Regions from separate parts of the Brevibacillus agri genome, predicted to be linked through region 2. Evidence: a T-box and tRNA genes for the amino acid it is inferred to sense, from the RefSeq annotation. Region 2 holds a T-box; the other holds one or more tRNA genes.
What was found. The T-box of region 2 lies ahead of metG (methionine--tRNA ligase). A T-box ahead of a tRNA ligase gene usually reads a tRNA of that ligase, here a tRNA-Met.

Region 1: it encodes a tRNA-Met, which carries the amino acid that the T-box ahead of metG (methionine--tRNA ligase) is inferred to sense. The anticodon was not compared.

The regions. Positions count from the first base shown of each region.
Region 1 covers NZ_CP026363.1:2,290,387-2,306,662, forward strand. The annotation lists gene BA6348_RS11485 (UvrD-helicase domain-containing protein) at 1-1,487, shown strand, start outside; partial or broken gene BA6348_RS11490 (IS3 family transposase) at 1,551-2,055, opposite strand; gene BA6348_RS11495 (helix-turn-helix domain-containing protein) at 2,596-4,119, shown strand; gene BA6348_RS11500 (ABC transporter substrate-binding protein) at 4,243-5,259, shown strand; partial or broken gene BA6348_RS11505 (LysR family transcriptional regulator substrate-binding protein) at 5,313-5,612, shown strand; gene BA6348_RS11510 (hypothetical protein) at 5,767-6,582, opposite strand; tRNA gene BA6348_RS11515 (tRNA-Gly) at 7,002-7,075, shown strand; tRNA gene BA6348_RS11520 (tRNA-Met) at 7,084-7,157, shown strand; tRNA gene BA6348_RS11525 (tRNA-His) at 7,178-7,253, shown strand; gene BA6348_RS11530 (glyoxalase superfamily protein) at 7,538-7,906, opposite strand; gene BA6348_RS11535 (DinB family protein) at 7,903-8,367, opposite strand; gene BA6348_RS11540 (EamA family transporter) at 8,500-9,408, opposite strand; gene rarD (EamA family transporter RarD) at 9,670-10,578, shown strand; gene pdxK (pyridoxine/pyridoxal/pyridoxamine kinase) at 10,659-11,471, opposite strand; gene BA6348_RS26675 (hypothetical protein) at 11,642-11,812, opposite strand; gene BA6348_RS11555 (ABC transporter ATP-binding protein) at 12,010-12,711, shown strand; gene BA6348_RS11560 (ABC transporter permease) at 12,737-14,188, shown strand; gene BA6348_RS11565 (HlyD family secretion protein) at 14,208-15,728, shown strand; gene BA6348_RS11570 (hypothetical protein) at 15,813-16,276, opposite strand, start outside.
Region 2 covers NZ_CP026363.1:447,048-463,323, forward strand. The annotation lists gene glmU (bifunctional UDP-N-acetylglucosamine diphosphorylase/glucosamine-1-phosphate N-acetyltransferase GlmU) at 1-421, opposite strand, end outside; gene BA6348_RS02350 (CobW family GTP-binding protein) at 617-1,654, shown strand; gene spoVG (septation regulator SpoVG) at 1,685-1,972, opposite strand; gene BA6348_RS02360 (RidA family protein) at 2,200-2,583, opposite strand; gene purR (pur operon repressor) at 2,590-3,423, opposite strand; gene ispE (4-(cytidine 5'-diphospho)-2-C-methyl-D-erythritol kinase) at 3,479-4,357, opposite strand; gene BA6348_RS02375 (small, acid-soluble spore protein, alpha/beta type) at 4,591-4,770, opposite strand; gene veg (biofilm formation stimulator Veg) at 4,890-5,162, opposite strand; gene rsmA (16S rRNA (adenine(1518)-N(6)/adenine(1519)-N(6))-dimethyltransferase RsmA) at 5,452-6,348, opposite strand; gene rnmV (ribonuclease M5) at 6,352-6,900, opposite strand; gene BA6348_RS02395 (resuscitation-promoting factor) at 7,078-8,175, opposite strand; gene BA6348_RS02400 (TatD family hydrolase) at 8,545-9,315, opposite strand; gene metG (methionine--tRNA ligase) at 9,343-11,367, opposite strand; T-box leader at 11,421-11,676, opposite strand; gene BA6348_RS02410 (AbrB/MazE/SpoVT family DNA-binding domain-containing protein) at 12,102-12,353, shown strand; gene rsmI (16S rRNA (cytidine(1402)-2'-O)-methyltransferase) at 12,507-13,397, opposite strand; gene BA6348_RS02420 (GIY-YIG nuclease family protein) at 13,394-13,693, opposite strand; gene BA6348_RS02425 (tRNA1(Val) (adenine(37)-N6)-methyltransferase) at 13,644-14,411, opposite strand; gene yabA (DNA replication initiation control protein YabA) at 14,507-14,878, opposite strand; gene BA6348_RS02435 (PSP1 domain-containing protein) at 14,907-15,722, opposite strand; gene holB (DNA polymerase III subunit delta') at 15,726-16,276, opposite strand, start outside.

The DNA of each region.
Region 1 (16,276 bases), 1.8 Mb from region 2:
AGCGCTTTTTTTTCATTGAAAACGAAGAGTACAAAGGTTACTTTTCTAGCTTTTTTGAAAAACATAAACCAGCTTGGTGGTCATTTGAGGCACCTACTTCTGCTGTTGAAGGAACAAAATTATCAATTAATAATAATGGGGAGATTTCGTTAATAGGATTTGAAGATAAGAAGTATCACAGCGAGCTTCGGGAAACCTTTAAGGAAATGTTTCTTTCAGGCTATTTAAGACATAGTGATACAATAGCACTCTCTAAGTGGTATATCGAAAATAATAAAACGAAATTAAGCCAAGCATTTCAAGCGAGATTTAAATATTTTTTTATGGATGAAACACAAGATACAAGTATTGATCAATATCAACTTATAACAAAGTTACTTGAAGGGAATAAAGAAACAGTGATACAGCGTTACGGCGATCCATATCAAGCTCTATATAATTTGTATTTTGGCGAGCCTGACGCTTGGGAGCCTCCAGTAGAAGAACGTATAGAAATAGCTACGAGTAATAGATTTGGAGAAAATATCGCTAAAATATTAAGGACTACCTGTATTGAAAGATATGCTCATCTAAAAGGAAGCGAGCTTGTTCCCTCTTTAGAACCTCATATACTTCTATATGATAATCAGGCAGAGGTGTTGGAAGCATATGCGCGGCTGCTGAAGTTATATGGGTTACCATTAAGCGATAAGAAGGTTTATGCAATTGCTCAACACCATGAAGCTGTTGGACATTATCACCAAGGATATCAAAGAGCAAAAAGTGACGGTCAGAGGAAATCAAATTTTGCTGATTGTTTAAATCAATTATATAAAGTGATGTCAAAAACATTAAGAAAGAAAAATCCCACCAATCGCTTGAAGTATGCTTCAAATAGATTGAATGATTTGCTTAATAACGAATTCCCTTCAGCACATAATGATTTAAGAAGCATCTTTTCTAGGATTATTAGACAAGTTTATTTATGCCATGAATACAGTTCAGAACTTGAGTTATTTCATTTGTTATATAGAAAAATCTTAACAGAAGATTTTCAATTAGCTTTAGAAGATGAAGATACCAAGGCTGATGTCGAAAGTATTAATAACTTTATAATTAAAATGTTTACGGTTGAGACTCAAACTGAAATTGTAGACAGTAATAGTTTTAAACATCAGGATGTGTTAATTCATTTAAATACCATACACGGTGTTAAAGGAGAAACGCATTTATCTACTTTGTTATTAGAGTCAACTATTAGGGCAGATTATTCTGATTTAGTTGATATCATGCCTTTTTTGCTAGGAAGTCATGACGAAGATCTAACAAAAGTTATAAAAATTAAGGATACACTTAAATTAGCATATGTTGCCTTAAGTAGGCCTACGCACTTTGCAGGTATAGCAATTAATGAGGAGCACATAAGTCAAGAGGACATTCTGATTGCACAGCGACATGGATGGAAAGTTCTAAAAGTCGGTGAACTAATTGTTGACAATAGTGAATAGGTGAAAAAGTAAAAAAGAGAACCAATTACTTGAAGTGACCCCAAAAAGTTAGACACAATTTAGTTAAGATGCTTCTAGTACATGAGTCCGGTATTGTACCGGGCTCATGCCTTTTAATTTGGCTTTAATCTTTTTGTGATTGAATTACTTGGATGTATTTTTTTAACTCTTCTTTGAATTGTTCCATACTCTCAAATTCTTGCGTATATAGGAATTCAGATTTTAAAATGCCAAAGAAGTACTCCATAACGGCATTGTCATAACAATTCCCCTTATTAGACATGCTTTGTGTAATCCCACGTTCCGCTAACGCTTGTCGATACTGGCGCATTTGGTAATGCCAGCCCTGATCGGAATGAATGAGTAGGGTATCCCTTTCATCCAAATGTTCAAATTCTCTTTCAAGCATTGTAGAGACAAGAGAATAGACGGGACGTGATGCGAGAGAATACACAATAATTTCCCCAGTGAATAAATCTAACATCGGTGATAAGTAGGGCTTGCTGAACGAATGAGAAATATACAAGAAATCATGAATAATATGCAGATTTGGTTCCAAAACAGCAAAGTCAGAGTCTGAATGGCATATCAGTAGTATAAAATACTGTTTTTCCGATCCATTTTGAACGTTTCGTGTGCCTCTTGATTGAACGAAATTCTTACTGGTGCAAGGTTTTTCAAAGAATTCCTGCAAAAACCTTGCACTTGGTTATAAATCCAGATTTTCCGCAGTTTTCTTTGATTATTTCACGATTCCTCGCGTTTATGCATTGTTCAGCAAGCCCTAAGTACAACTTTTCACCAAATAATTTAAGCGCTGTAATGTCCGTAACCCATTTCTGGTATGCTTAAATTTGAACAAAAGATCGCCAAAACCTTGGTTTTCCAAGGCTCTTGACGGGTTTGAAATTCCTCATCCTCAATCTTGTTCCCCCTGCTGTATACTCTCTCCAAAAAACGTGGCCCCCAACAGGTCGCGCGGACAAGATATGGTATAACGAAAAGAAAGAAAACGCAGGAAAGAGGTTGGCATGCATGGACTCGGTTCTTCACGTGTTAAAAGAGTGCAGTCTCCTGGCGTGGGGAAAAAGGGAAGCCGTCCCTGGAAGTGGCGTTCTCGTCCCCGACGATGCTCGCCCCGCTGTCAGGGCGAATGCGCATGCAGGACGGCAAGCGGACGGTTTGGCTGGGCCCGGAACAAATCGTGCTTTTGCGTCCGGGCCACTCGGTGACGATCTGCGCCGACAAAAACGAGAGCCCGCCTGTTTGCCGCCTGTCCTTCGAGAGCTATCGGCTGGCGGAGCACGACGATGAGCAGCTCGTCTACCGCAACGACCGCAGTTGTTTGCCTGCGAGCGGCTGGGTCACGAATCGACTGCCGTATCGGGCAAATGTGCTGCTGAACGAGCTTTCGCACGCGTGCCAGCAAGCGTCCGCCCACGGCCAGACGGCAGAGCAAAAGCAGCACCAGCGCTTGTTCAAAGAGATGATGGAGCTTGCCCTTCAGTACGAAATTACGCCTGAACTGGATTGGGAGCCGTCGATCCAGAAAGCGGTAACCTATATCGAGGAAAACTACCGAAGCCCTATTACCCGCCCCGAGCTGGCGCGGCTGGCCGGATTTCATACAAGCTATTTTTCGACCTTGTTTGCGAAAAAGCTGGGGTGGGGCTATTCCGAATATTTGAATCGCGTGCGGATCGACCGCGCCAAAGAGCATTTGCTGACGTCGGCCATGACGGTCAACGAAATTGCCGCGAAGGTCGGCTATGCAAACGGCGAGTATTTGAGCCGAAAATTCAAGCAACTGACCGGCATGTCCCCAGGCGAGTTCCGCAGTCGGCCGATTCCGAAGCGAATCGCCGCCTTTCAATTCGTGGGCGATTTGCTTGCGCTCGGTGTCACGCCTGTCGCCACTGACGATGAGCTTGTGCGCGGAGCGCTGCTGTTAAAAGAGGAACTGCAAAATGTTCCGACGGTCAACGGCGCATACGACGACGAGCAGCTCGCCAACCTGAAAGCGGATCTCGTCCTGGCTCCGACCTACTTTTATTACACGCCTGGCAGGATGAAGCGACTGCAAAACATCGCCCCGGTGCTGGCGCTGGAATGGGACAAGCTGGACCCGCTCGCGGAGCTTCGGCTGGTCGGCAAGCTGATTGGCAGAGAGCGGGAAGCGGAGCGATGGATCGAGCGCTATCAGGCACAGGTCGAAACTGCGAGAAAACAACTGCAAAAGCTGATCGACAGAGGGGACACGGCCGCCGTCTACGAGCTGCGCCACGATGGCGTCTTCATCTGGAACAAAACGGCGAGAGGGGCGTACAACCTGTACGACGCCCTTGGCTTCCGTCCGCCGGAGAGCGTGCACAGGGACGTGCTCGTGCCTGGACGGCATCTCTGGATTGCAGCAGACAGGCTGCCCGAATACGCCGCAGACCATATGTTTGTCATTGATGCCCGCGATGACCATGGGGCGGGTGTGCATGGCCTGAGCTTGCCAGCCTTCGAAAAGGCTCCCGGACAGGTGTATGCGCTGGAGCTGAACGAATTTTGGAGCAGTGACGGCTTGGCGCTAGAGCGCCAGTTGCACATCCAGACAAATTGCTTGCTCCGCGGCGGCGCAGAGTGAACATTTGTCCAGAAAAAACGGCAACTTTATGAAATAGACGGTGTATGGAAAAGCTTGCTATGATGGGTACGGATTTTATTGATAAGGTCGTTTCCCATTTTTAGCAAGAAGGAGCTGTACAGGATGAAAAGAAACAAGGTTGGAGCACACAGAGCGCCTGGCATGCTGAGCGCCTTACTATTGGCGATGGCGGTATTGCTTGCGGCTTGCGGTGGAGCCGGAGGGGGCAGCGGGGCCTCGCAGGAAAACGCAGTAGAGGGGCAAACAGCGGCAACGGCTGCGACGAGCGGAGAGGCCAAGCCGTCTACCCGTAAAGTAAAGACGGTCAACGGAGAAATTGAAATTCCGGCCGAGCCAAAGCGCATTGTCGCCCAAGGATATTTGGCTACCTTCCTGGCACTCGGGATCAAGCCTGTCGGGGCACCGTTCTGGGATATCGACTCCCCGCATATCAAGGCACAGACAGCGGGCATCGAAGACATCGGCACGATTGACGCCAGCAGTGTGGAGAAAATTTTGGCCCTGAATCCCGACCTGATCGTCACGTTGAGCGACGACCCCAAGCTCTATGAGCAGTTGAGCAAAATCGCGCCCACACTCGTTTTCGTCCATACGACATTCAAAGACTCGCGCGAGCAAATCCGCACGTTCGGGGAGATTCTCGGCAAGGAAAAAGAAGCGGAAGCCTGGATTGCCTCTTTCAACGAAACGGTAGAGAAAGCAAAGCAGCGTATCAAGGGAGTCGTCGGCGAAAACGCGACGGCTGCGATCATGGGCGGCTTCGACAAGCAACTGGTGGTGTACGCCGACGGCCTTTGGCGGGGAGCCGAAGCCATGTACAAGCATCTTGGGCTGAAGCGACCGCCGCTGGTGCAAAAAAGCGTAGACGAGGGCAAAGAGCATGTGACCATCTCGTTAGAGCAGGTCAACGAATTTTCCGGCGACTACCTTTTTGTGGAGTCGGGCAAGCAGGCGGGACTTGATCCGAGCAATCCGATCTGGAACACGCTGGACGCAGTCAAAAACGGCCGCGTTTACCAGATGGATACCGACTATTTTTGGCCGTACGACACGATTGCCGTAAAAGCACAAGTCGATCTGATTGCCGACATGCTGGTCGAGGGCAAGCATCAGTTTTGACAGCGGAATATTTCCTCCTGCCATCTGGATACATGCTGAAATCAGCCCTCGAGCCAGCTTACGTGTACGAAGGCGATGAACCTGCCCGGCTGGTTGCGCTCGTAGAGGCGGGAATCGGCATCGCCTTTATCCCTTGCACGGGAAGGAGCTTGCACGAGCAGGTCCACTATTTGCGGGTAGAGGGCTGCAATTTGGCGCGCGAGATCGCTTTGCTCTGGCACAAGAGCCGGTACATTTCCCGCGCTGCCCGGGAGTTTCGCGAGATCGTGGAGGAATACTTTGCGGACGTCACGAGCAATGCGCTGCTGTCCTTTTGCAAACCGGATGCTTTCCGCTTGGAGCGTGGAAAATGACAGGCAGACGGGCGGCCACGACAGCCAGGTCAGAGCCAGTCTGCTGCTGTTTGCCACACAAGAAAGAATACGAAAACCCACCTTTACGAGCGGGCCGCAACATCTGGCGCGGCGTGGTCGCTCCACTCGTAAAGGTGGGTTGTTCTGTCTCGCGTTACGGGGCGAGTTCCAGGTCAGGTGCGGACTGGGCGTTTTCTGCCGAAGACTCGCCGCTGCTCGATTCATCTGCATTGCGGGGAGGGGCAGCGGTGCTGAAAGATTCGGCTTCGGCAAAATTCGTCTGCTCGATGAGCTGTGCTGCCAGCGCCTTAAACTTTTCTCCCATCTGCTCATCGAGCCTGCCCATCGTCTGTTCCAGTGCGGCCACTTGCTCGCGTTTGGCTGTTGCCGTTTGGCCTGACAAAGCCCGGCTTTCGTCCAGCTTGATCTCCTGATTCAACACCCGGATGCCGCGGGCGATTTTATGTTTCTGGGCAGAAAGCTGTTCGAGCTGCTCCAAGTTACCGGACAACGCCATGAAATGCTGCAAGGCAGGTTCTTCGGCAGTCTGGTTGCCAGCGTCAGCGGGTTTTTCAGGAGTCGGCTGTTTGCTGTCTGCATCCTGGACGAACGTCTTCTGCATTTCATCCAGCTTGATTTGGCTGATTTGTTCATCCAGAGCGCGAATTTGCTCATCGAGCGCCTTGATCTGCTCCTGGATGCCCTGGGCTTGCCCGCCCGATTTCAATGCTGACTCATATAATTTGCTTTTGCTCTCTTGCAGCTTTTCCCGTTGGGGCTGCAACGATTGCATCAGGTCATTTTTTTTCGACTGGTTGTTTTTCGCAAAAAGGCTGCGAGCCTGGGAACTGACAGTGACGGAATCGGCTTGTTTTTTTTGCTGCCTGTCCGCTACTGCCTGATTTTCAGCCCCGTTGCTTAAGCGAAGGGGGCTTTGGGGGTGCAGGGCGTGCGACATGGAAATTTTCACATGGGTTCCTCTTTTCCAATCAGCGGTAATGCTGCTTCTCCTGTTACCATCGGCTATATTTTTCCATTTGTGTATAGGAATTGCGGACAATGGTTAAAGTTTTTTTGAACGGAGAAGGCCGCAAAAAACAGCCTGCCTATCATGAACTAGGGCGAATTTCCGCGAACGGCTCGGAGGAAGCAGGATGTTTTTCTTCTATATAATATACAAAGGACAGCCCGCGCCGTCGCGGACGGACAAGTTTGTGCTTGTCGACCCGAGCCTATACACAACGGCTTTATATGGCGTCACTTTCCATATCCTTGACTTTTTTTTCACATATGTTACAATTACGCTTGTAAAAGAGGTCCGAAAACCACTTTTCAGCAATGCGAACCTGGCAAGCGACAGCTTGCGCAAAAGGGGACAGCATTTGTTTTGCGGGTGTAGTTCAATGGTAGAACTCCAGCCTTCCAAGCTGGTCGCGTGGGTTCGATTCCCATCACCCGCTCCATAGCGTTTGGCGGTGTAGCTCAGATGGTCAGAGCGTTCGGTTCATACCCGAAAGGTCGGGGGTTCGACTCCCTCCGCCGCTACCTGATTGATTCCACACATGGCGGTCGTGGCGAAGGGGTTAACGCACCGGATTGTGGCTCCGGCATTCGTGGGTTCGAGTCCCATCGATCGCCCCATAGTAGAAACAGCAAAAGCCCAGCGAGATTCCTGCACGGATCTGGCTGGGCTTTTTGTATGCGCATTTTCAGGACGAGTTTCTCGCTCGCTACATGTTGCGGTGCAGCATGGCAGTGGTCCGAGCATAGGCACACATGCGATCGACCGCCCCGCCTTCATGCGGCGAAACATGCAGGCGGTGCGAAAAAAGCATACAAGCGCGCGCACGAGAAAGGTTCGCGGCGGGGCGACACAGTTCCTTACGCGGCCAAGAAGCTGCCAGCGGGAGCTTGTTTTTGCCTGCTTACGGAAAAGGATGCGGCTGAAAAAAGTGAATCCGGTTGCCAAACGGGTCTGTCACGCACACCTCGCGCGTTCCCCATGGCGTTTTTTCCAGACCGGGCCGGGCGTATTTGTACGACTTGCCGGTAAGCGTCTGGTGCAGCAGCTCGATGTCCTCGACCTGCACGCGGACAGCCGCGCCCGGACAGGCGTCTCCGTGATGTTCGGTTAAGTGCAGCACGCACTCGGGCGACGAGACTTGCATGTACAGCGGAAAATGGTCCTCGTAGCGATGCTCCCAATCGACCTGAAATCCGAGAAAATCGACGTAAAACTCCTTCGCTTTTGCTTCGTCAAAAATGCGGAAGACAGGCGTGACGGCAAGAGTCATCTGTTCACAAACCTCCTTAATGCAGTAATCGTGGACAAATGCAGCCCTTCGTGAAAAATCGTCCGCACCAGCACCTGGGCGATGGTGTGCATGCCAGATTCGGTGGCAGGAAATGGTTCCTCCAGCCGCTCCCCATAGGCGGAGCGAATTTGCTGAGGCTGTTCTTCCAGCAAGGCGAGGATGGTTTGCAGGGGAGGGGGAGGAGATTGCCAGTCTGCCGGTTTGGTCCCGTAGCCGAACCATTCGCGGAAGCCGGGCGGAATCGGAGCCTCCTCTTTCGTCAAGTGCTGCAGCCATAAGTATTGATCCAGATAGATGTGTCCCAAGTTCCACAAAATATTGTTGGAAAAGCCCGCCGGGACGATGAGCGCTTCTTCCTCTGACAAGCCGTTTACCGCCTCCAGCACTTCCTTTCGATAATCTTCCAACTGCTGAAAGAGGACAATATGCCGTTTTTCCATACCTCTGTTCCCTCCTGATTTCGCTTCTTCTTACCATTCCATGCCATCGCCGCTTTCTCCTATCCGCGAGAAGGGAAAGGCACAGAAAAAAAAGCGTGCCGGGTCCCCGGTGGACCGACACGCTTGATTCAATTACATGCCTTTTTTCTCCAAGACATGGGCGGGCGCGAAAAGCCTGCGCCATTTGATTTGCGGCACGCAGATGGCCGCGAGGATCATCAGAACGCCGCCCCATTGGGAAAGCGTCACGTTTTCTTGGAGGACAAAGCAGGACAAAAGCACGACGGTTGGCAACTCGACGGCACTCAAGATCGTGGCGAGGCCGTTGCCGATGCGGGGGACGCCTACCGCCAGGCAAAAAATCGGGATGACCGAGCCGAATACGGCAACGAGCAAGCCGAGCGGAAGCAGTCCGTCCATCAGCCGTCCATTGAGCAAAAAAGTAGGCGGGTAGACGATGGAGAGCATCACGGCTGCCATGCTGATCGTAATCGCGCTGCGCAAATAAGGATTCATGCCCGGAAGGACGCGCCCGCTGAAGAAAATGACCAGCGCGAACGTTGCCCCCGACAACAGGCCGCAGACCAGACCCGTGATGCTGACGTTTTGCAGCCCGCCTTCGCTAAGACCGCTGGCCAGCACCGTCCCGCCGCCGAGCATGAGCAGCGATACCCATTTTTCTGCTGTCGGCCATTTGCGGTCGACGAGCGATTCGAGCAGGACACCGATCCAGGTGAACTGGAACAACAGCACGATGGCGAGCGAAGCAGACACGCGACTGACAGCCTGATGGTAAAAAATACTGGTGGAAGCCATCATCAGGCTGACTGGCGCCAAAATCAGCAAATATTTCCAATGAAACCGTTCCCGCGAGAAGAACAAGGCCGCAATCGACATAATCAAGCCGCCGAAAATCAGTTGGCTCCCGCTCATTTCAAAAGGAGTGAAGCCAAGGGCGAACGCGTGCTTCATGAACAGGGACAGCACCCCGTAGCTGCATGCGCCGAGCAAGACTAACAAAACAGAACGCCAGTATGTCATAGGTAAAAATTCCTTTCTTATGACTAAACTCGGTTGAATAATGCCTATTGTACACCAGCGTTAAAAATGGTACAATGAAAAATTTGATCTCACTTCATTGTGTTACTGAGGTAATCAGATGTCTTGTTACATCGCTGCCATGGTAGCGAATGAAAGTGTCTCGAGCGCTTATATTGGTGATGAATACATAGCCGATTGGCGACAATTCCGTTACACTACTCTATAGGATGGGCACATGGCAAAATCAGTGGAGGAAGAAAAATGAAACAGGGGATACTTTACGCGTTTGCCGCGTATTTTGCATGGGGGATGCTCCCGCTGTACTGGAAGCTGTTCCAGTCGATGGGCGCATGGGAGATTTTGGCGCATCGCATCGTCTGGTCTGTTCTTTTTGTCGCAATCATTATTCAGGTAACGAAACGCTGGCGCGCGATGTGGGGATCGGTATCCGGAGGCAAAATAGCCGCGGCGCTTGCCATCTGCTCCCTGCTCATCAGTGCGAACTGGCTGATCTACATTTGGGCGGTAAACAACAACCAGGTCATGCAAACGAGCCTTGGCTACTATATGAATCCGCTGTTTACGGTGCTGCTCGGCGTGATCTTTTTAAAAGAAAAAATGCATGCCGGACAGTGGGTAGCGCTGATTCTGGCTGCCTGCGGCGTCCTGTTCATCACCGTGCAATACGGCGAGTTTCCGTGGATTGCCCTCTCGCTGGCGCTCACGTTTGCGTTTTACGGCCTGGCGAAAAAGGTGGTGAAGATGGAGGCGATGATCGGGCTTGCGTGGGAGACGCTGTTCGTCGCGCCAATCGCGCTCGGCTATCTGATTATGCTCCAGGCAAACGGGACAGAGACCGTGACGACTTTGGCATGGTGGCAGATGTTGTTGCTGGCGCTGGCCGGAGTCGCGACGGCGATGCCGTTGTACTGGTTTGCGCAAGCCGCGAAGCGCTTGCCGCTCTCGATCGTCGGCTTCATCCAGTACGTCTCGCCGACGATTACGCTGCTTACCGCTGTGTTTTTGTTCGGAGAGCCGTTTACGACGACGCATCTCATCAGCTTTTCGTGCATCTGGTCGGCGCTCGTCATCTTTACCGTAAGCTCGATGCGCAAAAAGCCGGCGACGGTTCCGCTCAAGCCGGAAGTGGCGATCAAAAAGCAAGCGTGAGATTAGAGAAAAAAACTCCTGACCGATTCCGGGACGATGCTCTCGGCGGGTCAGGAGTTTTTGTTTGCGAACCGCTGGCCTTAGCCTTGGTGCTTGCGGCGGTATGCGCCGTGGTTGGTTGGGCCGACGTATTGGTTGAGGGCAAAGGAGTGGCGAATCGCTTCTGTAATAAATTCCTTCGCGACTTCGACGGCTCCGCGCACGGAATTGCCTTTTGCCAGCTCAGCGCAGATCGCAGCAGAGAAGGTGCAGCCTGCTCCGTGCGTGAATGTAGTGTCAAAGCGCTCGGATTCGAGCACTTCGATGTTTTGCCCGTCGTAGAAAACGTCGACAGCATTGCCGCTTTGCAGCTTGGTGCCGCCTTTTACCACGACGTAAGAAGTGCCGAAGTCATGAATGCGTTTTGCCGCTTCTTTCATGTCTTCTACGCTTGTCAGCGCGCCCATTTCGCTGAGGATGCCCGCTTCGAACAAGTTTGGCGTGGCAACCGTCGCACGCGGGAGCAGCACTTCACGCAGGCTGATGGCGATTTCCGGATGGAGCGCTTCAGCGCCTTTACAGATCATCACCGGGTCTACGACGACATTTTTCAATTGGTATTGCTCTATTTTGCGGGCAGCGAGGTCAACCAGCTCGGTGGTGCCAAGCATCCCGGTTTTGACTGCATCGACGCCGATTCCGGCGAGCACCGTTTCGATCTGCTTTTCCAGAATAGCCACATCGATCGGGAACACTTCATGGAACCAGTCATTGTGCGGGTCTTGGGCCACGATAACAGTAAGGGCTGTCATTCCGAAGACGCCAAGCTCCTGAAACGTTTTGAGGTCTGCCTGTTGTCCAGCACCGCCGCTGGTATCGGAGCCTGCAATGGTAAGCGCTTTTTTCATTGTCATTTTGATTATCTCCCTCTTGTGCAGCAGCGAAGTGAATGCAGAGCTTTACTGTCATGCACTGTAATGTCTCCCTCTATATTAAGAGGAAAAAAACAGCGGTGTCAATAATATCCCCATAAATAAAAAACCGCTTCCCGGGATGAGAAACGGTTTTCATTATGTAGACCATGTTAGCGGGAGGCAGCGTGATGAAAAGAAAAGCTGATCGGCGTAGACAGGGAGCGGGAGCGTTTGGTCGCGAGCTGTTTGGCCTGTTTGGCTGCTTCGAACATGCTCGGTGCCTTGATGATTTCTACCCATCTGCGAGTTGCGGTTTCAAATAAAAAGCGATAGATTGTCATCGGTCATCGCCCTTTCGTGTTTTCTTCACACTCATATTGTAGTACGTATTTGGCAGCAGTTGGTTACGCGTTTGTTACATGATTTTGAAAAAGCTGTTGCATTTGTGTGAAGGCGAAATAGTTTTTGTCAAGTCCGTTACGTTTTTCGACTTTTTACGTCTTTAGTATGAGAAAAGAACGAATGAGGTGCTGTAAAGATGGCCAACACAACGGGAGAGCTGACAGTAACCGGAGTCAATCACAGCTACGGAACGGGGAAGATCAAGGTTCCGGTGCTGTTTGATATCAACCTGCACGTCAACCGGGGCGAGTTTGTCGCCTTGTGCGGTTCGTCCGGTTCAGGGAAGTCGACGCTGCTGAATTTGCTCGCTGGTCTGACCAAGCCGGAGGAAGGCAGCGTGATGGTGAGCGGCGAGGAAATCTCCAAGTTTAACGAAAATGAATTGTGCCTGTTTCGCCGCAAGCACATGGGCTTCATTTTCCAGTCGTACAACCTTTTGCCTAACTTGACGGCGCTGGAAAACGTGGAGCTGCCGTTGATCTTCGCGGGCGAAAGCGTCAAGAAGCGGAGGGCGAAAGCAAAAGAGATTTTGCATCGGGTCGGACTGGAAGGACGGATCGACCACCGGCCGAACGAGCTTAGCGGTGGGCAGCAGCAGCGCGTCAGTATTGCGCGGGCGCTCGTCAACCAGCCAGGCATCATTTTGGCTGACGAACCGACGGGGAACCTGGACTCGAAGACCGAACAGGAAATTCTCCATCTCATGAGAGAAATGAACAGGGAAAATGGGACTACGTTCATCATCGTTACCCATGAACAGGAAGTAGCAGAGCAGTCCGACCGCGTCATTTATTTGCAGGACGGCCGGGTTGTACAAAAAAGGACAAGGCCAGCGTAGGCGAGGGGTATGAGGTGAACATATTGTGAAGGTAATGGATTCGTTTCGCATCGTCTGGAGAAACTTGTGGCGGATGAAGCTGCGGACCGCCCTGACATCGGTCGGTGTCATGATCGGCACGGCTGCCATCGTCGCGATGATGGCGCTGAGCTTGGGGCTGAAGGAAAACGCAGTGAAAAGCCTGGAAAACTTCGGGAACTTGACAGAGATGGACGTCGAACCGATGTACTACGACCAGGAAAAGGGCGAGATGATCCCGGACGATCAACGCAAGCGGCTGAATATGGAAGCTGTTCAGGAGCTGAAAAAAATACCGGGCATCGCAGCCGTCATGCCTGTCAAGCGGCTGAATGAGCAGGCGAAGCTGAAGGTAGGCAGGCGCGAAGGCTACGTCGAGCTGGTCGGGGTCGACGTGAATGAGTCGGCCGCCTACCGCAAGAACGATGTAGAAAAAGGGACGTATTTGACAGGTTCTCCCCAGGAGGTCGTCGTCGCTTTTGACGTTCCGCGGGCAATGCGCGATGTGGAAAAAGAAAAGCGGGAGGCGCGCAGGCGCAACGCCGACAACGGCAGACAGTCGGGCATGTCCGCAATGCCTCCCGATATGGGCGGCGGCGGAGAGTCGGCAGCCTTCAACATCGTCGACAAAGCGGCAACACTCATTTTGACGCGGGAATACCGCATCGACGACGAACCGAAATTCGAGAAAAAAGAATTGCGGGTGCGCGTCGTCGGCCAGCTTCAAAAATCGGAAAACTTTCGCTACTCCACAGCGGTCTACGTCCCGCTTGGCGTCGTGAAAGAGCTGAACGATTGGGTGAACCGCGGACGCAGCGACGAAGGCAGCGAAGGCTCGTCGCGCCGTACGCGGGAGCAGGCGACAAAAGACACGTTTGAATTTGACCAGATGACCGTCAAGGTAGAATCGCGGGAGCAGGTAGAGAGCGTCGTCAAGGCGTTGAAGGAAAAAGGCTATGAAGTGTGGTCGCCAGCGCGCGAACTGGAGACGATCAACCAGTTTTTCTTCGTGATCCAGATGGTGCTGGGCGGCATTGCAGCGATCTCCTTGCTCGTTGCCACAATCGGAATCGTCAATACGATGATTATGTCCATTTTGGAGCGAACAAAAGAAATTGGCATTATGAAAGTAATCGGAGCAACCGTATTTAACATTCGCTGGCTGTTTTTGATGGAGTCAGGCTTCATTGGACTGATCGGCGGCCTGGCCGGGCTTGGCATGGCCTGGGGCGCGGTAGAGCTAGTGAACTACTTCGGCGCATCCGGCGGCATTATGGACAGTTTGAACATGGGGTATGGCGGCGGACCGGAAGGCGAACAGAGCAAATTGGCAGTGATTCCGGCCTGGCTGGCGTTGTTTGCCATCGGCTTCTCCTTTATCATCGGGCTGCTCGCGGGCATTTTCCCGGCGATTCGGGCTTCCCGTCTAAGTGCACTTCAAGCGATTCGATCAGAATAAGAAATGTGGGGAACGAAAGATGAACAAGAAAAAATGGATCATACTAGCAGCGATTGTGGTCGTTTTGGGAGGGGGCGGCTACGGTGGCTATGCGTACTACCAGTCGAAAAACACGGCTGCAGAGGAACCGCCTGCCGAACCGCCTTCCTTCCCGACGGCTACAGTAGATGTGGGGGAAGTAAAGAAGACGATTTTCTCTTCCGGTACCATCGAAGCAAAGGCGCGTGAGGAAGTCAGACCGGAGATCAGCGGCAAGGTGCAGAAGCTGTTTGTCAAGGAAGGACAAGCCGTGAAAAAAGGCGACGTGTTGTTTACGGTAGACAGCGTGGACGCCCAACTGGAATTGCAAAAGCAGGAGTTGGCGATCATCCGTGCGCAAAAAGAGCTGAACGAGCTGAAGAACAAAAAAGACAAGATTGTGGCCGACAAAACGGGGAAAGTCAAGGAAGTGCTCGTGAAGGAAGGCGAAACAGTTACCCCCGACACCGTCGTGGCGAAGCTGACCAATACCGACTATTTGAAAATTACAGGGAAGTTCACCGCATACGAAGCCGAGCATTTCCGCGTAGGGCAGCAGGTGAAAGTGTTTATCAGCTCGTCGCTTTACTACGTGGACGGAGTCGTGACGAAGGTAGACCATATCGGTCAAAAGGAAAAAGGAGTCGGCGGCGTTCACGATGTCGACGTCTTGGTTAAAAAACCGGGTGCCCTCTACGTGGGCGATCTGGGCGAGGTGCAGTACACCGATCCAAAAGGCTTGCTGTTCGCCAGCCAAAAAGCGACGCCGTTTGAATTGCCGGATGAGATGGAGATCGTGGCAGGGACGCACGGCAAGATTGGCAAAGTAGAAGTGGAGAAAGACGACGAGATCAAGGCAGGGCAGCTTTTGTTCAAAATGGACCTGACCGAATCCGAGTTGGAAATGAAGGACAAGGAGCTTTCCTTGAAAGAAGCGCTTTTGAATATGGAACAGAAAAAGCGGGAAATCGCGAAAAAGCAAGTGGAAGCGCCGATCAGCGGGGTCATTACGAAGCTGAACGTCAAGGAAGGGGAAGCGCCTGGCTCCGAGCCGGTTGCGGTCATCATGGACACGAGCTCTGTCTACTTCGTCGCGGCTGTGGACGAGATGGACATTCCAGCGATCAAGCTTGGGCAAAGCGTCGATGTGTACTTGACGGCATTCGGCAACAAGCCGTTCAAAGGCAAAGTCACCGAGCTGCCGAAAGAGGGGACAAAAGAGGACAAGTCGGTTCGCTTCGCGGTCAAGGTCGAACTGAGCGACACGGCTGATATGAAGCACGGCATGACAGGGGATTGCGATATTTACGTGGAGCAAAAGGAAAACGTGAAACGACTGCCTTTGAACGCCGTGGAAGTGTTGGAAGCAGGGCTTGGCACGGTGATGGTAAAAGACCCGGCCAGTGGCGAGCCGACGCCAAAAGAAATTGAGATTGGCGTGGAAGGAACCGACTTTATTGAAGTGGTAAAAGGATTGAATGAGGGAGACGAAGTTTTGCTGACGAATCCGGAAGGCATGTAAACTTTGCAGCGTAGACTCCCAGCCAGATAAAGCCAACAGCCCTGCGTATCCGTCCCGGGACGAAGCGTGAGGGCTGTTGGCTTTTTACGCGTGCTTTTCGGACAAGGCAAGCGTTTGGACGAGTTGCGATGTCAAGCTGTGCAACGGATGGGCGACAAACCTGCCTGTCTCGCGGGCAAACCGCTCGGCTGCCGGAGCCATGGAAAGTTGGGCTACGGACAGCGGAACGCCGTGCAGCGTCTGATCGAGGTCGTGCAACGCTGCTGTGAGTTTGGCCAAATAGGCTTCCTGTCTGTTTTCCATGAGCAGGGTAAAAGCGTCCTCGACTACGAGCAGCTCGATTGCCGGAACGGCTCTTGCGGTCTGCGCCTGCTTCCGTATCCGGCTCATCGTCGGTTCGACGGTCGCGGGATTGCTGAATACGAGCAAGTGCCTTTCGGTCGTGCGGGACAACTCCTGGATGAAGGGGCCGTCGATCGTGAAGACAGGCGCGGCACATGCCGCTTCAGCTTCGGCTGTGAGATAGGAGGCGTACTGGGTGCAAGTGA
Region 2 (16,276 bases):
GCCCGTAGCCTGTCGGATCGGGGAGCACGGCGGTCAATACAGTCGCAGCCGCTTGCTGCTCTTCGTGATAGGTCAGCAAGGCGGACAACGTCTGTGCAGACAAGAGAGGGACGTCTCCGTACAAAAGAAACGTAGTGCCTTCTTTATCTTGTAAAAACGGCGCTGCCTGCGAAACGGCATGTGCCGTTCCCAACTGTTCTTCTTGCAGTGCGTAAGTGACGCCCTCGCCTAGTTTGGCGCGGACCGCGTCAGCACCATGACCTACGACGACAACGATGTCCTCAACCTGCATGGAGCCAAGCGTATCCACAACATGCTGGACCATTGGCTTCCCGCAAACAGGGTGCAGGACCTTGTACAGCTTCGATTTCATCCGCGTACCCTGACCAGCGGCCAGAACCACGGCATGGATCTTAGACATGTCAACCCTCCATCGTAGAAGTTCCACAATGACTATATCTTAATCATATGTGGATTTCAAGACAATCGATGCAGGATTATCGCCGTTTCCCTGACATTGCCTGAAAGTTGTTCATCTAACAGACAACATTTAATAATCTGATAAAAAATGATATATTGATGGGCGAAAGAGGTTTTGAAAAGGAGGCAGGAAGGAATGCCAGCAGATGTCTACTTGCTGACCGGATATTTGGGCAGCGGAAAAACGACCCTTTTGCAAAAATGGCTGACTCATCTACGCGTCCAGAACGAAAACGTAGTCGTCCTGATGAATGAGATGGGCGAGGAAGATATCGACGGCGAACAGTTGCAAGGCTTTGGTTTCCCTGTCAAAAAGCTGCTCGACGGCTGCATATGCTGCTCGATCAAAGGGGAGCTGACAGAAGGCTTGCGCGAAATTTTGAACTCGTTGCAGCCGGATCGCATCCTGATCGAAACGACGGGAGTCGCAGACCCGATCGACGTGATCGACACGCTGACCCATCCGGAGCTGTACGATCGCATCGAGCTGAAGGGCACGATCAGCGTCGTGGACGCGTCCCGCTTTTTGGACCTCAACTCGCGCTTTTCCTCCACTGGCTCGCTGGTCAAAACGGTACGCAACCAGGTGAAGTACGCCGACCTCATTCTCCTGAACAAAACGGATATGGTCAGCGATGAACAGCTCCAGCGCGTCAAACAGAAGCTCATCGAGCTGAACCCGCAGGCGCCGATCCACACAGCCGTTCAGGCGAATATCGACCTCAACCGGCTGCAATCGCTCAAGCGATTCGAGCATGTGCGCGATGCCGAAGCAGTACCCACTGTTCCTGTGCAAAAAACAATCGGCCGCATGTCGACCATGGACAGGCTCAAACAATCGCTCGGCCTGAAAACAAGCACGCCTTCCCTGTACAATAGTATTGAAACTTTTTCCTACACCTTCACAGGTCCAGTAGACGAGAAAAAATTCGAGGACTTCCTCTACGATCTGCCCAAAAACGTGTATCGGGCAAAGGGGTACGTGCTCTTCCACGGAAAAAAAGAACTGATCTCCTTCCAGCACACGGACAATCAGGTACTGTTCTTTCCATTTGAGAACTTCGGGCCGAAAATGGTCGCCGTGTTTATTGGGGAAGGAATGGATCAGGAGGAAATAAAAAACAATTTATCCAAATGTTACGCCCAACCAGACGCCGAAGCACCCTGCCAGTAATGACAGGGTGCTTTTGTATGGGGGTACTATTTACGCACCCGCTTCGATCGTGCTCTCTTCTTCTTGACCCACGCGTTCATACTCGGTCAAGACAGCAGCTTGGATCTTTTCACGGGTAGTCGAAGAAATCGGATGGGCGATATCGCGGAATTCTCCGTCAGGTGTACGTTTGCTCGGCATTGCAACAAACATACCGTTGTTTCCGTCAATGACACGGATATCATGAACCACGAACTCATGGTCAATTGTAATGGATGCAATCGCTTTCATCCTACCATCCGTATTCACTCGGCGCAGTCTTACGTCTGTAACTTCCATCTAGTTCACTCCCTTTATCTATGAAACGCGTTTAGGAGTATTTCCACCCTCTGGGTAAATATTCCTGCTGATGTTATGCAATTTTTAAAAAAATATATAAATATGTTCATAACATCACCGCTTTACACATGCTTCTTCGTACTACTAATGGTATATCCAACGCAAAAACAGCCTGACGCAACTGCATCAGGCTGTTTCATGCTTTCATTGATTGGACCGGGTTATGTTTACGCCTCGATATAAGCGACAATTTCGATCTCGACCTTTACGTCGCGCGGCAGGCGTGCCACTTCTACGGTGGAGCGAGCTGGCTTGTGGTCGCCAAAATATTGGCCGTACACTTCGTTCAACTGCGCAAAGTCGTTCATGTCCTTGATGAAAACAGTCGCCTTCACCACGTTGGAAAGGGTTCCTCCTGCTTCCGCCAGGACGGCTTGGATATTGGAAAATACTTGGTGGGTTTGTTCCACGATGTCGCCTTCTACCAGAGTGCCGTCTGCACGCAGCGGAATTTGACCGGATGCAAACAGAAACGGACCAACTTTTGCAGCCTGGCTGTACGGGCCGATTGCTGCCGGAGCTTTGTCAGTTGAAACAAAAGAGATTGCCATTCTTATCTACTCCCCTCTATTTTCAAAAAAACTGCCTAGCTCAATTTCAATCTGCTTGCCCTTGAAGTCGACATCCTGCAGCTTGGCAAGAGACACGTATTCATCAATCAAACGCTCGGAAACATCTGCGGTCGTCTCTACCAGCACTCCGCAGCCTACGACAGTCGCCCGGAACTCCTGGAGCAGATCAATCATGCCGCGCAGCGTGCCGCCCGCCTTCATGAAGTCGTCCACGATCAGGACGCGGGACTGCTCGGCCAATCCGCGGCGAGCAAGAGACATCGTCTGAATCCGCTTGCTCGAACCAGATACGTAATTGATGCTAACCACAGAACCTTCCGTTACTTTGTTGTCACGACGCACGATGACAACGGGCACGTTCAAAAACATGGCGGTCGCATAAGCGAGCGGAATCCCCTTCGTCTCCACCGTCATGACGACATCGACGTTTTTGTCCGCATAAGCGGTGGCAAACAGCTTGCCGATCTTCGCCATAGTCGCTGGATTGCCGAGAATGTCGGACATGTACAAATATCCGCCTGGCAAAAGTCTTTCCGGATTGGCCAATTGCTCGATCAGTTCGCGCATGAAGTGAAGAGCCTCTTCCGTTTTTACCTGGGGAATATACTTCACTCCGCCTGCCGCTCCCGCCACCGTTTTCAACAAGCCGACACCCTGAACCTCAAACGCTTCCTTGATGATCGACAGGTCTTCACTGATGGATGATTTCGCCGCGCCGTACTGTTCCGCAAACAGAGTGAGAGGAGTCAGCGTATGGGGATGGGCGAGCAAGTGCTGCGTCATGTCTACCAGACGTGCACTTCTGCGCAATTTCTTCATGGCTCTTCCTCCAAAACCGAATATTATGCTGCTAATGTATCATTTTTATACGTGTTCATGCAAGTATTTCCCCTTCTTGGGAGCCTAACATTCGGACAACAAACACATCTTTGACAAATCCTCTGAGCGCATTGTAGATCCGATGCACTTTCGCTTCCTTTTGCACGAGGGCAAATACTGTCGGTCCGCTGCCGGACATCAATACTCCGTCGGCTCCGGAAGCGATCATCAGCTCCTTGATTTGCCGCACTTGCGGATAGAGCGAGAGCGTGACGTTTTCCAGCACGTTTCCGAGCGACTGGCACATCAGGGAAAAATCTTGCTCGGAAACAGCCCGGAGCATTTGTTTTGTATCGGGATGATTGTCGATTTTGTCGACACGCAAGTTTCCATATACATCAGGAGTGGACACGCCGATTGGCGGCTTCGCCAGGATGACCCAGCAAGGAGCGGGCGTTTCCAGATGCGTGATTTGCTCGCCGCGCCCTTTTGCCAGCGCGGTTCCTCCATAGACGCAAAAAGGGACGTCAGAACCGATTTCTGCGCCGATTTCCGCAAGCTCGTCCACGGTCAAGCCGAGATTCCACAACTGGTTCAAACCGCGCAGCGTCGCTGCCGCATCACTGCTGCCGCCCGCCAGTCCGGCTGCGACCGGGATCTGTTTGTCGATATACAATCGTACGCCTTGGCGCACTTGATAGCGTTCTTTTAAAAGCACTGCCGCTTTATAAGCATGATTGCGGATATCATCCGGTACGAAGCTGGCAGAGCAGTCCAGCGTAATCTCACCATCTTCGCGCAGAGTCAGGTCTACACGATCTGCCAAGTCGACGGTAGTCATCACCATTTCTACTTCGTGATAACCGTCCGGCCGTTTGGCAAGCACATCAAGGGTCAGGTTGATTTTGGCCGGAGCTTTGACCGAGATACGCACGTTGTTCACCTCTGCCTACTTTACTAAATTTCCTAGTCTCTTATTGTAGCATAGCCAATCTCTCTCCTGCCACTTGAACCCCCCAAAAAGAACAGGATCGAGATCATTATGGTTATTTCGAAAATTCAGCAGTGTTTTCGGCAGCAAAAAAGCCGGGAAGCCCCGGCCCTGTCAACGAGTCTGTATGGTATTCTCCGTGAGATTGGATGTGTCCGCCTGCGTCCAACACCGGGCTATGACCGTCTTGCGGCCAGCGCCTCTTCAGCAAGCTGTACAGCCCGCTTCACCATGTTTCCCGCGTCACGCGTCGTGATGCCTCCCCAACCTTCTGCTTGTACCTTGTCGTAAAAGCCAAGCTCCTTGGCGAGTTCCATCTTGAACTGCTCCGACATCATTCCTCGTCTGCGACCCATAGCATCCTCCCTTCCCGTTGACAGGTATAGTGTGCTCCAAGTCCAGACTTTTCATCTTGTCACCCAAATATTTACAACCTTTTGATAGCAAAAATAAAACAGTAGAACCCAAAAGGGCTCTACTGTTGTACAAATGTGATGCGGATGTGCTCGTTTTCGCGGCACACCGTCAACTCTACTGTTTCCGTCAAGATGTCAGCGTAGCTGTAAGAGACCCGCTCAAAGAGTTGATCGTCATCAAGCTTTACCACAAACACAGATGGGTATGTTTCTTCGAGGATGCCACTTCGTTCGACGGTTTTTCGGCGACCTCCATTGGCTTTCAGAAGGATGCGCTCACCAATGTGCCCGTCTAAACTGCGTTTAATGTCAAGTAACGCGTTTCTTGCCATTGTTCCATCCACCTCGCTTACATCTATTATAACAGCTCACATATATTTTGTCAAAGAAATAAAAAATTATAGCAACCCTGTAGATATTTTGTCAACGGGGTTTTTTTCATAAAAAAAGTAGATATTTGTCACCACTTCTGCATAGTATGTGCAGGCTTTTGCAAAACCTTGCTCCCGCAACGCTTTCCGGTGATAGCTTGCCCGCTGCGAAGCCTTTTTTTACGCCAAAATCGACAAAAAAACCTCCGTTTTTGGCTTTTTCAGCACAAAAACGGAGGCCAAGTTTGTCTTATTGCCCAATCAGGCCGCGCCGCAAGCCTTCGTTGGCTAGGCGGGCGAACTCTTCGATGCTGAGGGTTTCGCCGCGTCTGGTCGGTTCGATGCCGATGTCGGCGAGCATCTGTATTACTTCATCCTTTTGTGTTTTGAGAAACAGACCGTTCATCAGGTTGTTCAACAACGTTTTCCGGCGCTGGGCGAACGAGCTGCGCACCACGCGGAAAAACACGTCCTGGTCGTCCACATCGACAGGCGGACGATCTCTGACCTTGAGCCGGATCACTGCAGAATCGACGTTCGGACGAGGAATAAACACACTGGCCGGGACGATCATCGCGACTTCTGTTTCCGCATAAAACTGCGCCGCTACCGAGAGAGAGCCGTAGTCTTTCGTTCCGGGCTTGGCCGCGATTCTCTCAGCCACTTCCTTTTGGATCATCACGACGATGTTCTCAAGCGGCAGCCTTTCTTCCAGGAGCTTCATCAAAATCGGCGTCGTCACATAATAGGGCAGATTGGCTACGACGCTCAGCTTCTCTACCCCGGAGAGCTTCTCGGCAATCAGCGCTTTCAGATCAAGCTCCAGCACGTCTCCATGCACGACTTCGATATTTTCATAGGGCGACAGCGTATCCTGCAAAATAGGCAGAAGCCGCTGGTCAATCTCAATCGCCATGACCTTGCCTGCTGCTCGTCCCAATTGCTCGGTCAAAGCGCCGATGCCTGGCCCGATTTCGATTGCGCCTTTGTCCTTCGTCAGATCGGCTTCGGCGACAATGTTATGCAAAATGTTCGTGTCCACCAAGAAGTTTTGTCCCAGGCTCTTTTTAAAGGAGAAGCCGTACTTCTCCAAAATTTCCTTCGTTCGCGTAGGTGTGGCAATATCCTTGCCTGTTGCTTGCGTCATCGCTTACTCCCTCTCTTTGTTGATGGCTTCTATCGCCGCCTCAAATTCCGCGCGACTGATCTGAAAGGCATTGAGCCGTTGCAGCATTTGCTTGGCGTTGGCGTATCCGATGCCCAATGCTTCGCCCAGCTTGATTCTCCGCTCCTTGGCGTCGCCGCCTGACGTCAATCCGTTTTTCAGAAGATCGTCAGCCGTAATCTCCCCGACCGTTTCCGCCATCTCTGTGCGGACTTCCGAGAGCGCGCGAACAATCACGTCAGGAGAAGCGTTCTCTACCCCGATATCGCCCTTTTTCGTGCCGTCCTCTTGCGTGATAAAGGCGTGCTTGCAGCCCGGCACCGATCGGCTGATAATTTTGCGGATGCGCTCCCCCTGGTAATCCGGGTCGGTAAAAATAATGACACCGCGCTTTTGCTGTGCCAGCCGGATTTTTTCGATCGTTCTGGCGTGGATGGCGGAGCCGCCTGTCTCAATCGTGTCCGCGTTAACTGCCCGCTTGATCGCAGCGGTATCGTCTCTCCCCTCCACCACAATCACTTCTTTTATCTTCATCATGTACTCCCACTTTCGTACGATGTCGCTTTTGGTCATAGTGTTCCAAAAAAATCAGGCAAAAAGCCCTTGTTTCGCGAAACGTTTCTGCGCTTTGAACCGTCTAACTATCAAACAGCTTATCACGACTATTCCCAAAACGCCAAAGACAAAAGACAGGAGCTGTTCGCCCCTGTCTTACGGTTTCTGCGGCCCGATTATATAGACGGTTTTGTTGCGCTTGCGGCCAAATTGAACAGCCTCTGCCTCCGTGCTTACAAACACGTCAATTTTGCCGCCACGCATCGCTCCGCCCGTGTCTTCTGCCCGGCGATACCCAACGCCCTCGATGTAAACCCACCAGCCATACGGAATCACTTTTGGATCTACAGCGATGGTATGACCTGCCTTGGCCTTCACGCCCGTCGCCGTGCGGCCGTAGCCTGGCGAGCTAGGGTGTTTGCCTCCCCCCGCAGGAGAATAGGCGGTCAAGGTAACCCCGTTCAGTACTTTTTTCGGCCTAAATACTTTTCCACCACGCGAGACCATACCCGTTGCTGAAGCGACCAGGACCCGTTGCGACGGATCGTTGTTTTGCAGCGCAGGAACTGCCGTTCCCACCGCCACGATCTGGTCTTTCTTCGGCACAAGCACGTCTCTTGTCACCAGTTCACGGGAGACCTCCTTCCCGTCTTCCATAACCAGCTTGTAGTGTGCAATTGCCTTACCCTCTTGCCCGTTTTGCAATACACGGGACTTGCCTTTCTCTAACGCTGGATCGTTTTTGCGTATTTCCTGGAAAGTAACTCGCTCCTCGACTTTTACCATCTGCTCGACGACGCGCTTGATCGTGATTGTCGAGTCTTTGGTCAGCGAGGCGCTCAAGGCCGGCTCCACCCGGTCCTTTTCACCTAGCGCAATGCCGCTGTCCTTCAACGCGCCAGCAACATCGCGGCTAAGCGTCAGTATCGTTTTTGTCTGCCCGTCAACCTGGACCGGAATGGACCAGGCTGTATGTAAAGTAATCATTGCTCCGTCTGATAGCTTCGTCTCAGGTGTTGGTTGAAGGGAATCCTTTTCCGTTACCGTAATGTTTCGCTCGGTCAAGAACTGCTCAACGGTACTCGCTTTGGTAGCTACCGTCTGGCTTTCTCCGTCCAACGAAAAAGTGACCTGTTTTGGCTGGGTAGCCTGGGCAGAGAAATAGCCAATCATGGGAATGAGAACAAGAGAGAGGACGCCAAAAAGAACAAGTCCCCGATTCTTATACCTTTCCCATATCGCGCGTAACTCCATTTCCCACACTCCTTTTCCTAGAAAAGCACGAGGCTTCTCCTGTCTAGCCAGGTAAGGGTCGATGTAATTGCACTAATATTCTGGAAGTGGCCAGTACTTAGCAAGGTCGGCTTTGATTGTATGTCACTTTCCCGGCTTTGTCAAATTTACCCTCCCTTGGCCGAAGCGATAATGCTAACAGACTAGCAAAAAACAGATGGCGAATGGTAGCAGATTCCTGTCGAGGAGCCGTGTCGGATGGACAATAATCGTTCGACACATTGTTCAAGGTATGCGCCACCAAAAACGAGTAGAACAACAAGATCGAGGAACAAAAAAACGGGAAATCACGTGATATGTCGTGATTTCCCGTTTTTGCTTGCGGTTTGTTTACGGTTGAAGGCGGAACAGACGCCTTGCGTTTTCCGTCGTGATTTGCGCCATTTCTTCGTAAGACAGGCCGCGAATGTTCGCCATTTCTTCGCAGACGTAGCGCACGTAGCCACTCTCATTTCGCTTGCCGCGGAACGGGTGAGGAGTGAGGTACGGGCAGTCTGTTTCTATCAACAGCTTGTCGAGCGGTACTTTGGCCGCTACTTCTTTTGGCTGCTTCGCGTTTTTGAAAGTCAGCGGGCCGCCGAACGAGATGTAAAAATTCATGTCCAGCGCCTGCTTCGCTGTCTCCCAGCTACCCGAGAAGCAGTGCATGATTCCCCCGACTTCTGCTGCCTTCTCTTCTTTGAGGATCGTCAAAACATCCTGGTGAGCGTCCCGGTTGTGGATGATGATCGGCATGTCGAGTTTTCGCGCCAGACGAATCTGCTTGCGGAACACTTCGGCCTGCACGTCTTTTGGCGACGTATCCCAGTAGTAGTCGAGGCCCATTTCGCCCAGCCCCACTACTTTCGGATCACGACTCAGCTCCTCGATCCATTCCAGATGCTCGTCTGTCATATCTTTTGCGTCCTGAGGGTGCCATCCTACGACTGCGTAAATAAAATCATAGGTTTTCGCCAGCTCCATGCAGGTCGGGATGGTTTCCGCGTTAAACCCGATGTTCACGATCGTGCTGACGCCGTTTTCCCGCGCGCGGGCAATGACCTCCTCGCGATCCTCGTCGAATTCCTTCGCGTTCAGATGCGCGTGCGTTTCAAATAGCAAAATAGGTCCTTCCTTTCCTAGCCCTCGTTACTTCACAATCGCTCCGTTTGGCATGCTCGGATCGACTGTCGCCAGCGTCAGTTGGTCGCCTGCGGATGCTGCCAGGATCATGCCCTGCGACAGCTCGCCACGCAGCTTGACTGGCTTCAGATTGGCGACGAGGATTACTTTTTTGCCGACCATTTCTTCCGGAGTGTAGTATTTGGCGATACCGGAGACAACCTGGCGCTTCTCATAGCCGAGATCGAGCTGCAAAATCAGCAGCTTGTCGGCATTCGGATGCTTCGCGCACTCCACTACTTGCGCGACGCGCAGCTCTACTTTGCCAAAATCGTCGATGCCGATCTCGTCTTTGGCATCTGCTGGTTTTTCCGTTACTTCAGCTTGGTTGGCAGTCGTTTCGTTCACAGGTGCTTCCCCTTTCAATGCGTCTTGCTTTTTCTTGTTTTCCTCTGCTTGGCGGCGCGCTTCTGCTGTCGATTCGTCGATGAAGGCCAGCTCAGCCTGCACGTCCAGGCGCGGGAACAGCAGCTCTTTGCGGCTGACAGTGCTTCCGGCAGGCAATCCGCCCCAGACGCCGGCAGATTCCCAGCTTGTTGCCTGCTCGTTGCCCAGAATTCCGAGTTGGTCCCAGATTTTCGCCGGAGCTTTGGTCATGAACGGCTGAATCAAAATGGAGGTGATGCGGATGCTCTCCGCAAGATTGTACATGACCGTTGCCAAACGTCCCTTGGTTTCTTCCGATTTTGCCAGATTCCACGGCATCGTTTCGTCGATGTATTTGTTGGTGCGTCCTACCAGCTCCCAGATGTGGGCAAGCGCGTTGGAGAAACGCATTTCTTCCATATGCTCCTCGACCAGCGCCTTTGTTTTCATCGCCAGGCCGATCAGGCTGTCATCCGGCTCTCCGGCATCTTGTGCGGCTGGCACGATGCCATCGAAATATTTTTCGATCATCGTAGTGGTACGGCTCAGCAGGTTGCCGATGTCGTTTGCCAGATCGTAGTTCAGACGCTGGATAAACGATTCCGGTGTGAAAATGCCATCCTGGCCGAAGTTGATCTCGCGCAGCAGAAAGTAGCGCACGCCATCGGAGCCATAGCGATCAATCAGCAGCTTCGGATCAATGACGTTGCCTTTGGATTTGGACATTTTTCCGTCCGGCATCAGCAGCCAGCCATGACCGAAAACTTGTTTTGGCAGCGGCACATCGAGCGCCATCAGCAAAATCGGCCAGTAGATCGTATGGAAGCGCAAAATGTCTTTTCCCACCATATGCACATTCGCAGGCCAGAAACGGCGGTATTTGCTGTCGTCGTCAGACAAGTAGCCGAGCGCGGAAATGTAGTTGGTCAACGCGTCGATCCAGACGTAAATGACGTGCTCAGGATCGCTCGGCACTTTGATCCCCCAGTCAAACGTGCTGCGGGATACGGACAAATCCTGGAGGCCCGGCTTGAGGAAGTTGTTAATCATCTCGTTGCGGCGGCTCTCCGGTTGGATGAAGTCAGGGTTCGCCTCGATGTGCGCGAGCAATCTGTCCTGGTATTTGGACAAGCGGAAGAAGTAGTTTTTCTCCTTCACTTTTTTCACTTCGCGGCCGCAATCCGGGCAAATGTAGCCTTTGTCGGTCTTACATTGTGTCTCGGTCCAGAAAGCCTCGTCCGGCACACAGTAGTATCCCTCATACTCGCCCAAGTAAATGTCGCCCTGATCGAGCAGACGCTGGAACACTTTTTGCACGACTTCCTTATGACGCGGCTGCGTGGTGCGGATGAAATCGTCGTAGGAGATGTCCAGTTTTTGCCACAGGTCGCGAATCCAGTCAACAACCGGATCGATGAACTCCAGCGGCTGTTTGCCGTCTTCGGCTGCGCGCTCCTGAAGCTTTTGTCCATGCTCGTCCGTACCTGTCAGGTAGTAGACGTCATAGCCGCGCAAACGTTTGTAGCGCGCCAGAGCATCACAAGCAATTGTCGTGTAGGCATTGCCGATGTGCAGCTTGTTGCTTGGATAGTAAATCGGTGTGGTGATGTAATATGTTGGTTTCATGCAACCTAGCCCCTCCTGATAACGTTTAGAAAAATAGAAAAGCCCACCCCAAAAATTGGGGCGAGCTCTAACTCGCGGTACCACCCAAATGCTCCGTTCCCCTCGCGGCCAACGGACTTGGTGAGTCTGAAACAGACTCTGCCCGTAACGTGGGCCGACGTCACAAACTACTGGGCACGGTCATTTCCGTGGCTGTTCATCTGCAAGACTCTGGGGCCATGTTCAGCCTGCTCGCTTATGCCGGTTTTCAGCTACCCCGGCTCTCTGGGATAAGGAGGATCGGCTTACTCTTCCCATCATAGTCGTTTTGCTATCAATTCCCTCATTTACCCTCTATTGTACACGACCGACTTGTTTTGTAAACATCCAGGAGGGCCGAACGGCTACGATTTATTTTATACATGACAGGAAAAGGCAAAAAAGAGAAGACAAGGCTTTTTTGTCGAATGGGCGCGGCTTTATTCGACATAAAGTGACCGATTGGACACGCATTTCTCCCAGTTAATTTTATCCATAAAATTTTCCATACCGTTTCCACTTTTCTACGAAACGCTGATATATCAGCTTTCCTGTTTTCAAAAAAAACTTTGCTTTTCAAAGATTTGTCAAAATGATGTTGACACCTTTGGGAATCGCTGGTATGATAATCCCAACAGATAATGTCGAATATTGACGATTAATGATGAGCGTTTACCAATACATCGACATATGAAGACTTGAGAGGAGAATTTACTATGATGAAATCAACAGGGATTGTTCGTAAAGTAGATGAACTGGGTCGTGTCGTTATTCCGATCGAATTGCGCCGCACACTGGGCATCGCGGAAAAAGACGCATTGGAAATTTACGTAGATGGCGAGCGCATCATCCTGAAAAAATACGAGCCTGCTTGCATCTTCTGTGGAAACGCTGATAAAGTATCTCATTTTAAAGGTAAAATCGTGTGCCAGGATTGCCTGACCGAGATGCCTGTTGTTAAACGCTAAACACTCATTTCCATACGTACTTGATTTACATACGATATGCCTTCGCAAAGGGACAAGCTTCGCGGAGGCTATTTGTATTGCCTGCGTCGCTGCTGCGCTGGTTGATCGGACGAAAAGAAAAAGCCGACCCGTTCGGTCAGCTTCCTGCTCATCTTACTCGTCTTCCTGGTCGCGGTGGTATTCGTTGTAGACGTCGCGCTTGGGCAAACCGCGATCGTCTGCCGCCTGTTTGATCGCCTCTTTTTTGCTCAAGCCTTGCTCGCAGTAATGCTCGACATGCTGGACAATGCTCAACTGCTGCCACCAGATGTTTTCCTCGTCTGCTTCAGCAGCGGTTGTGCCTGTAAAGCCTTCGACAATCACGCAAAACTCGCCGCGCACTTCGCCATTGCCCAGCCATTCCAGCAGCTCATCAAAAGTGCCGCGCACGAACTCTTCGTAGCGCTTGGTCAGCTCGCGCGCCAGCACGGCCCGCCGATTCCCCCACGCTTCCCGCATGGCCGCAATCGTCTTCTCGATGCGGTGCGGCGCTTCATAAAAAATCAGCGTCTCCGGGTAGCGCTTGAGTCGTTCCAGCTCTTCGCGCCGCTCCTTGTTTTCCCGGCCGATAAAGCCGCAAAAGACAAAGCGGTCTGTCGGCAGCCCCGAAGCGATCAACGCCGTCAGCCCTGCGTTGGCTCCTGGCACCGGAACGACGGGGTATCCGGCAGCGACCGCATCGCGCACGAGATCAGCGCCCGGATCGGATATCGCCGGAAGTCCGGCGTCGCTCACCAGCGCGATCTGTTTTCCTTCGGCCAGCCATTGCAGCAGCCCCTGACCGCTCGCTTCCTTATTATGTTCGTGATAGCTCACGGTGCGCTTTTCGATTTGAAAATGGTTCAACAGCTTCCTTGTTTGACGCGTATCCTCGCAGGCAATCACATCAACCGCCCGCAGCGTTTCCAGGCAACGGACCGTCATATCATCGAGATTGCCGATTGGCGTAGCGACCAGATACAGGACACCTGTTTCTTCCTGCGCAAAGCTGCGCTGTATATTCATCGCGGCGTCCCTCCAATCAACTGTTCTTTTTGCTTGCGATTCAGCCGTTTGATTCCTTCCTCGCGCTTCAAGCCCCACGAACGGTCAGGCCCTTCTTCCCAAAAGACAAGCGCAAGCGGCCCGCGCCCTCTGGTGTATTTCGCCCCTTTGCCTTCATTGTGCATCGCCAGGCGGCGCAGCAACTCCGTCGTATAGCCGGTGTACAAGGAGCCGTCCGCGCAGGCGAGAATGTAGACAAAATGGCTTTTATGCGAGGGAATCTCGTCTGCCGAAGTAAATTTCTTGCAGTTCTTCACAGTATTCCTCACCATTCTCATAGACAATCAGCGGCGGCTGAATCCTCAGCTCCGGCTTGCCACCCCTGATTCCTTCGATCAGCACCATATTCGGCTCGGCTTCCTTGCGCGGGTAAACCAGACGCATCCGCTTCGGCTCGATTCCGTACTGGCGCATCAAGGAAATAATGTCGATCAACCGCGTCGAGCGATGAACGAGAGCGAGCTTGCCGCCGTTTTTCAACAACTGGCTGCCCACGCGAATGACGTCTTCCAGCGAGAGCAAAATCTCATGACGGGCGATTGCAAAATGCTCGCTTACATTTTTCTCCCCGCTCGTCGCAGGCATATAAGGCGGATTGCACGTAATCAGATCGAATTTCCCGTGCCCGAAAAGCGATACCGCGTCCTTGACATCTCCGTGGTGCATCTCGATCCGCTCCGTCAGTCCGTTGAGCGTCACGTTGCGGCTCGCCATGTCGAACAGCCGCTGCTGAATTTCGATGCCATCAAAACGCGCTTCCGGTGTGCGCGTGGTCATGATAAGCGGGATCGCTCCGTTGCCCGTGCACATGTCGAGCACTCTCCCGCGCTTGGGAACGGACGCAAACCGCGCCAGCAGCACGGCGTCCATCGAAAAACAGAACACCTCGTGGCTCTGGATAATTTTCATTTCGTGAGTCAATAAATCGTCAATGCGCTCCGCATCATAGAGCGGCACGTTAATGACTGGTTCCATCCTTTGTTCCCTACTCCTTTTTTCCTTGTCTTGGAAAAAGCGACCTGACACGTGGCACAGGTCGCTTTCTCCATGTGGTGATCGCTCGTCACCTTTTATTTTTGAGGGCCGCCGCTCAAAAACGAGAGACAGAACAGACAATCCCCTTCTTTGCGCAGACTGCCGAAATGCACGTTGCAGATGTGAAACCCTTCTGCATACAGGCGGGCAAGGTTGTCGTACCCTTCCCCGACCACGGCTTTTTTCGCTTTCTCCTTGGCGACAGGGTTTGCTCCCTTTTGTTTTGCCGGAGAGCCAGTCTTTTTCTTTTCCAGTCGGTTGCGAAGATGCTGGTTTTCAACGAGTAATTGGGCGTTTTCCTCCATCAAAACGACGATGACGTCTTTCAACTCACCGATCTCTTTGTACAGGTCCCCAATTCGTTCTTCAATGCTCGCCATCTTGACGAAGATTTCCCGTTTGTCCACTAGCTCACCTCTCCCCTACCCCCACACTTTATTCATAGGTGGGGAGCCCTATCGCAATCTCATCTAAGCCAAACTCTGTGATGCGTTTGTCGATCGAAAGCTCCACCTGAACGGACTGATCCAGTACGTTAACGGAAACGACTCGTCCATTTCCCATCGGGGTAGTGACCATTTTGCCGACATCCGGCATTTCATCACGCGTGCTTTCGTAGTTGTCATTCTCGTATTTTAAACAGCACATCAACCGACCGCACAGACCGGAGATTTTTGCTGGATTCAACGAAAGGTTTTGATCCTTGGCCATTTTAATCGAAACAGGCTCGAAATCGCCGAGGAAAGTCGAACAGCAAAGCAGCCTGCCACAGGGGCCAATGCCGCCCAGCATCTTCGCTTCGTCACGCACGCCAATCTGACGCAGCTCAATGCGAGTGCGGAACACGGAAGCGAGGTCTTTTACCAGCTCGCGGAAATCAACCCTGCCGTCCGCGGTAAAATAAAAAATGATCTTGTTGCGGTCAAATGTGTACTCCACATCGACCAGCTTCATATCGAGCTTGTGCTCCTTGATCTTCGTCTGGCACACGGCAAAGGCATTCTTGGCAGCTTGCTTGTTTTCATCAACCTGCTTTGCGTCTTTTTCGTCAGCCATACGAATGACCTTTTTGAGCGGTAACACCACATCGGACTCAGCGACTTCTTTTTTGCCGATGACGACCTTGCCATATTCGACCCCTCTCGCCGTTTCGACGATTACGGTGCAATCTTTCTCTATCGGCAGTCGGTCAGGGTCGAAGTAATATATTTTGCCCGCTTTTTTAAAACGGACCCCAACAACCTCATACAAGGGTTATCCCTCCTGGAATTGAAGAACCAACCGCTCAAGAGCCAACTGTGCGTTGGCGTTTCGCTCTATCCGATTTTTCGTATCCATGACCAAATCTATCCCATGCAAGAGCTCAGCTTTTGTCCATACCAGTGCTTGTCCTTGCAGCACATCCTGTTGGTCGCTGTTAATGAGATGGGCATGCCTGCCTACTTGCACATACAGGATATCGCGCAGCCAAAGGATGAGCAAATCTAAAAAGAGGGGTAGTTCCTCTTTGATTTTGTCGCTCTTTTGCAACATATCATGGATGGTGAAGAGCGCAGACGAATTACGCTGTTTGCACTCATGGCTCAATTGTATCACTAGATTTCTTAGCTGTGCAAACGATTCTGATTGGCTGAGTGCCTTGGCCTCTTCCACATTTGTCGTAATGTGGGAGGCAACCTGCGCCATCCCGGCTGTAATGCCGTCTGCCCGGAGTTGTTCGGCGATCGCTTCGGCAGAAAGTGGCGAGAATTGAACGATTTGGCATCGGGATAAAATCGTCGGGAGGATCGAGTGGCTGTGTTCCG